Regions from separate parts of the Streptomyces sp. NPDC001770 genome, predicted to be linked through region 1. Evidence: riboswitches for the same ligand, from Rfam matches in the RefSeq annotation. Region 1 holds a riboswitch; the other holds the start of a gene.
What was found. Region 1 has a riboswitch for cyclic di-AMP ahead of ACWCSV_RS08475 (LysM peptidoglycan-binding domain-containing M23 family metallopeptidase). Riboswitches for the same ligand answer to the same signal wherever they lie in the genome.
Positions count from the first base shown of each region.

Region 1 (3,200 bases):
CGCCGCCGGACCGGAGGGCGCCGAGCTGATCTTCGTGCACACCCTGTTGCAGAGCCCCGCCGCCGAGCTGTGCCTCGGCGACGGGACCCGCCGGCGCTGACCGCGCCCGGCACCCCGGTGCCGCGCCCATTCCTCGTACGCCCGGCCCCGGGCGCACGGCAGAGAGGACCGTCATGTCCGATTCGGAGCACTACGACCCGCTGACCCCCCGGCAGACCGGTGTCCGCGACACCCGGGACACCCAGGAACGGAAGATGCCGCGCGGGATGGTCATCCGGCTGGTCGCCTATCTGGTCGCCGGGCATGTTGTCGCGGCCTTCCTCTACATCCTGTTTGCCGTCGCCGGGGGCAACCAGTAGCGGAACCGTACGGACGCCGCCTACGCCTCGTCCAGCAGCCTCTCGCGCAGCCGCTCCCTGGTCTCGCCGGAGAGCCGCAGCCCCTCCGCGAAGTAGCGCTCCGACGTGCCCCAGTTCTCCTCGATGGTGGCGAAGGCGGCGTCCAGATAGTCGATGTGCGCCCCGAACAGCGGGTTGAGCAGGCTCATCACCTCGGTGGAGACCAGGGGGTCCGCGCTGTCGCCGCGCCGCAGGCGGTACCGGCGGTGGGCGTCGTTGGACTTGAGGTAGTCCGCCGCGATCGCCTCGCGCTCCACCCCGACCGCGAGCAGGGTCACCGCCATCGTCAGACCCGCCCGGTCCTTGCCCGCGGCGCAGTGCATCAGCGCCGGCACACTGTCCTCCGCCAGGGCGTGCAGGACCCGGCTGTGTTCGGCCGTGCGGTCGGTGATGATCGAGCGGTACGAGGCGAGCATCCGCTCCGTACCCTTGCCGTCGGCCAGCAGTGAGCGCAGCTGCGCGATGTCGCCCTCGCGCACCAGACGCCAGAAACCGGCCCCGTCGGCGGGGTCCGAGAGTGGGATGCGGACGTTGCGGACGCCCGGCAGCTCCACGTCGAAGCCGTCCAGCTTCTGGTCGGCCGCGTTACGGAAGTCGAAGACCGTGTGCAGGCCGAGCCGGCCGAGGAAGACGGCGTCCTCCGCGGTGGCGGCGGCGAGGTGGCCGCTGCGGAAGAGCCTCCCGTGCCGTACCCGCCGTCCATCGGTGGTGGGCAGCCCGCCCACGTCCCTGAAGTTACGGACCCCGCTCAGCTCGGGTTCGGCCGGCGAGAACTGCGGCACCTGCGTCACAGCGGCTCCTCGGTGCTTCTGCGCGCCGGCGCTGCTCGCCGACGTCGGCTCGTCGCGACCCTACGACATCGCTCCGCGGTACCGAAGGGGCGGCGGCAGGTCCTCGCGGACTGAAGAACCGTCACCAGTGATGTGCGCGACATGTCCGTATTGTACGGATTTCACGCAACATCATCCGTTTATAGGGGAGATGGCGGGTGATCTGGTGAGCGGGATCATATCCGTGACCGTGCGTGCCCGGGGCGCCGGAGGACTCTCCTTCCGTCGTGCGGAATGCCAAGATCCGTAATCCACGGAGGGTGACCGGAAAAGAGTGCTGAAATCGACGTGCGGATTCCGTTCCGCTTGTGATGGCTTGTTCCGTCCGGCCCGGCTCGATTACGTTCACCATCACTCCGGACGGACCGCCTAATCCTGCCGCCGCCCGGAATTCGCACTCACTATGCGTGGCAGGAGCGGGGGACCCAGGTAAGCCGCCGACCGGAGTTGTTCCGGCCGGCTCGGGGTGAAGTCGTGTTCAGCACGACCGGGCATCTCCAGCCCGAACCCGACAGCTCACCTCGTAGGCGCCGGAGAGGAATTCCCCCATGCCCATCCCGGGTAAGCACCGTCGTAAGAAGTCCGGCCCGATCGCTCGCGGCATCCTCGCCGTCGGAGCCGGCGGCGCCGTCGTCGCCCTGCCGCTCCTCGGAGCCACGGGTGCCCACGCCGCTGAGCAGTCGGCCCCCACCGCCGCCCAGTCCGCCCAGCAGTCCGCCAAGACCTACAAGGTCGTCCCCGGCGACTACCTGGCGAAGATCGCCGCCCAGCACAAGATCAAGGGTGGCTGGGAGAAGCTCTACCAGGACAACCGCGAGGTCGTCGGCGGCAACCCGAGCCTGATCCTCCCGGGCATGAAGCTGACGCTCGGCGCCCAGGCGTCCGGCTCGGCCTCCAGCGCGTCCTCCGCCAAGGCCGAGACCGCGAAGACCGAGACCGCGAAGACCGAGAGCAGCACCGCGGCCAAGACCGGGACGAAGGCCGCCCCGGCGGCCAAGACCGAGTCCGCCGCGACCACCACCAAGGCCGCCGACAGCAACAGCACCGGCTGGACCACCCCGGTCGCCAACGCGACCGTCACCACGCAGTACCACGCCTCCGGCTCCATGTGGTCCAGCGGTTACCACACCGGCTCCGACTTCAGCGCCGCCACCGGCACCGTCGTCCGCGCCGTCGGGCCCGGCACCGTCGTCTCCGCCGGCTACGACGGCGCCTACGGCAACGAGGTCATCATCAAGCACGCCGACGGCATGTACTCCCAGTACGCGCACCAGTCGCAGCTGATGGTCTCGGCCGGCCAGACCGTCACCGGCGGCCAGCAGATCGGCCTCTCGGGTGCCACCGGCAACGTCACCGGCCCGCACCTCCACTTCGAGATCCGCACCACCCCGAGCTACGGCTCGGACGTGGACCCGATCGCCTACCTGCGTTCGCACGGCGTCTCCATCTGAGACAACTCCCGATGACGGTCGTCACGATCCGTCAGGGCTTCGAGGGGCGGTACGCGCAAGCGTGCCGCCCCTCTACTTATTCCGGCTTTACCAAAAACTGACCGGGTGGGCTATCTCACCCCCCGTCAACCCCTTCTTACGGTCGCGTAGGTCACATTGGAAGAGGCAAGATATGTGGCCGTGGCAGACGATTCGAGAATCCAGAAGACAGACATCATCGGGTCGTACGCGGCGATCGGCGACAGTTTCACCGAAGGAGTCGGAGACCCCGGACCCGACGGGACCTATGTCGGCTGGGCGGACCGTTTCGCGGTTCTCCTGGCGGACCAGCTTCCCGTCCTCGACGAGGCGACGAGCTCCGATTCCCTGCGCGGGGAATTCCGGTACGCCAATCTCGCGGTACGCGGACGACTCCTCGACCAGATCGTCGAGGAGCAGATCCCCCGCGCCAAGGAGCTCGCACCGGACCTGGTGAGCTTCTGCGCCGGGGGCAACGACATCATCCGGCCCGGCACGGACCC
Region 1 is NZ_JBSFFN010000006.1:157,612-160,811, forward strand. It holds gene ACWCSV_RS08460 (helix-turn-helix domain-containing protein) at 1-100, shown strand, start outside; gene ACWCSV_RS08465 (DUF6126 family protein) at 174-359, shown strand; gene ACWCSV_RS08470 (tyrosine-protein phosphatase) at 380-1,189, opposite strand; cyclic di-AMP (ydaO/yuaA leader) riboswitch at 1,601-1,771, shown strand; gene ACWCSV_RS08475 (LysM peptidoglycan-binding domain-containing M23 family metallopeptidase) at 1,777-2,679, shown strand; gene ACWCSV_RS08480 (SGNH/GDSL hydrolase family protein) at 2,860-3,200, shown strand, end outside.

Region 2 (3,200 bases), on a different contig from region 1:
GCCTCTTGCTCCGTCGGCTCGGCGACGCAGGCACCGGCGTGTCTGCGGGTGACCACGAACCCCTCCGACTCCAGGGTCCGCAGCGCTTCGCGCACGGGCACGCGGGAGACGCCGTAACGCCGCGCCAGGAGCTCCTCGGTCAGGCGACTGCCGCGTTCGTAGACGCCCGAGACGATGTCGTCACGGATTGCCGTGCATACCGAGTGCGCGGGAATGCGCATGTCCGAACCTCCGCCTTAATCCCCGCGAAACGCGGCCGATCGAAGCCTGCACCGTGACTCTATTGCAATCTGAGTGAATTTCCGATGGCGTACCGGAATTCGCACATATCTTTTGCCTGCGGAGCGGGTGGCCGGAGAGGTTTCGGGTGATATGCCGAAGCCCCGGCGAGGGCCGGGGCTTCGGGACGATCCGGGGCTGCCCCACGGCTGCCCCACGGCCGCACCGCGAAGCCGAACAGCAAGGCGGCGGGGTCGGACCGCGAGGTCACGGGGTCGGACGGTGAGGCCGCAGGTCAGACGGTGAGGCCGCGGGCCCGCAGATACGCCACGGGATCCATGTCGGTGCCGTACTCCGGGCCGGTGCGCGCCTCGAAGTGCAGGTGCGGGCCGGTCGCGTTGCCGGTGGCACCGGAGAGGCCGATGCGCTCGCCGGAGGAGACGCGCTGGCCGACGAAGACACCGAGGGAGGAGAGGTGGCCGTACTGGGTGTACGTGCCGTCCGTCATCCGCAGCACGATGTTGTTGCCGTACGCGCCGCCCCAGCCGGCCTCGACGACCGTACCCGCGCCCACGGCGAGGACGGGGGTGCCGGTGGCGGCGTGGAAGTCGACGCCCGAGTGGCTGCCGGAGGACCAGAGCGAACCGCCCGACTGGTAGCCGGTGCTGATGTATGAGCCCGCGATGGGCAGGTGGAAGGAGTTCAGGCGGGCGCGCTCGGCGGCGCGGGCGGCGCGCGCCTTCTCCTCGCGGGCCTCCCTGGCCCGTGCGGCGGCTTCGGCCTTCGCCTTCGCTTCGGCCTTCGCCCTGGCCTCCGCCCCGCGCTGCTGGGCCGCCGCCTGGTCGGCTATCCGGTCCGCGATGGAGTCCCCGAGCGACACCGCCTCGATGAGGCCGGTCCTGCCGGGCGACGGAACGGTGGAGTCGGCGGCGAGGGCCGGCGAGGCGATCGAGCCGACGACGCCGGTGGCGGCGAGGGCCGCGACGCCGGCGAACCTGGCGGTGGAGCGCGTCGGACGGCCCGGGGCACGATGCGTCCCGGTGGCACGGGTGAACGCCATGGAGGAGCGGGTCCTTTCCTTCCTTCTCGCCTACCGGGTTAGCTGACGGGTTCGGAGCAGGAAGGTCTCCTACGGGCGTTCGCGCCTCTCACGAGACGCGGGTGCCCGATTCACCCCAGGGACTTCACGGGTCCCCGGCTCCCCAGGCTCGCGCCTGACGGGGACTCGGCGATGACTGCCCGGCACCGCGAGTGCGGTACACAGTCGGCGGACAGCCGGATCGACGCTAGGCCGCAGCGCTTTCGATCACCAAACGGACAGGAAGTTTTGTAGCGTATCCCACAGGGCAGACAGCCACTCTTCCTTCCAAAGAGGACAAACGCCGCGACCCCGGTGGGATCTCTCCCACCGGGGTCGCGGCCGGGGCGTACCCGGTCGTGTGGTTGACGGCCGGTCAGCCGCTGACGACCGTCACCTCGCCGATGCCCAGCGCACGGACCGGATCGGCGATCTGCGCCGCGTCGCCCACCAGAATCGTCACCAGCCGGTCCACCGGGAAGGCGTTGACCACCGCGGCGGTCGCCTCGACCGTGCCGGTCTCGGCGAGCCGCGCGTACAGGTGGGCCTGGAAGTCGTCGGGCAGCTGCTGCTCGACCTGGTCGGCGAGGGTCGCCGCTACGGAGGCGGCCGTCTCGAACTTGAGCGGGGCCACCCCCACGAGGTTCTGCACGGCGGTCTCGCGCTCGGCGTCGGTCAGCCCGTCCGCCGCGAGGGTCCGCAGGACCTTCCAGAGGTCGTCGAGCGCGGGGCCCGTGGACTCGGTGTCCACCGAGCCGCTGATGGCCAGCATCGCCGCACCGGCGGGGCCGGAGTCCGGACCGCCGGCCGTGGAGCGGAGCACCTGGGCGAAGGCGCGCACGCCGTAGGTGTAGCCCTTCTCCTCGCGCAGCACCCGGTCGAGCCGCGAGGTGAGCGTGCCGCCGAGGCAGTACGTCCCGAGGACCTGGGCGGGCCAGACGCTGTCGTGCCGGTCCGCGCCGATACGGCCGATGAGCAGCTGCGTCTGCACAGCTCCCGGACGGTTCACGATGACCACGCGGCCGGTGTCGTCCGCGGTGATCGGCGCCACCGGGCGGGGGCTGCCGGCGTTGCCCGACCAGTCGCCGAGGGTGTCGGCGAGCAGGGCGTCGAGGTCGATGCCGGTGAGGTCGCCGACGACGACCGCGACCGCGGTGGCGGGGCGGACGTGCGCGTCGTAGAAGGCGCGCACGGCGGCCGCGTCGATCCGCCGCACGGTGTCCTCGGTGCCCAGACGCGGGCGCGACATCCGGGCGGTGGCCGGGAACAGCTCCTTGGAGAGCTGCTTGGCGGCACGGCGCGCGGGGTTGGCCTGCTCGTGCGGGATCTCGTCGAGGCGGTTGCCCACCAGACGTTCGATCTCGCTGTCCGCGAAGGCGGGGGCCCGCAGCGCCTCGGCGACCAGCCCGAGCGCCTTCGCCAGGCGGGAGGCGGGCACCTCCAGGGAGACCCGGACACCCGGGTGGTCGGCGTGCGCGTCGAGCGTGGCACCGCAGCGCTCCAGCTCGGCGGCGAACTCCTCGGCGCTGTGCTTGTCCGTCCCCTCGGAGAGGGCGCGCGCCATGATGGTGGCGACGCCGTCCAGGCCCTCGGGTTCGGCATCGAGCGGTGCTTCGAGGTGGATCTCGACCGCGACGACCTGCTGGCCGGGGCGGTGGCTGCGGAGCACGGTCAGCCCGTTGGGCAGGGTGCCGCGCTCGGGGGCCGGGAAGGCCCAGGGTCGGGCGTCGCCCGGGGCGGGCTGAGGGTGGAAGTCCATGGCTACTCCAGTCACGGCGGCGTCGCTCACTTGGCGGCCTCCTCGTGGGCGTCGGCGTCCGCGCCGTCCTCGGCACCCGTCTCGTCGGCCGGTTCGACCGGCTCGTAGACCAGAACGGCGCGGTTGTCGGGACGCAGCGTGGCC
Region 2 is NZ_JBSFFN010000045.1:29,838-33,037, forward strand. It holds gene ACWCSV_RS30330 (GntR family transcriptional regulator) at 1-221, opposite strand, end outside; gene ACWCSV_RS30335 (M23 family metallopeptidase) at 515-1,279, opposite strand; cyclic di-AMP (ydaO/yuaA leader) riboswitch at 1,293-1,460, opposite strand; gene ACWCSV_RS30340 (M16 family metallopeptidase) at 1,674-3,056, opposite strand; gene ACWCSV_RS30345 (M16 family metallopeptidase) at 3,083-3,200, opposite strand, start outside.
Region 2: linked by a shared signal. The riboswitch ahead of ACWCSV_RS30335 (M23 family metallopeptidase) and the one ahead of ACWCSV_RS08475 (LysM peptidoglycan-binding domain-containing M23 family metallopeptidase) in region 1 are both predicted to bind cyclic di-AMP.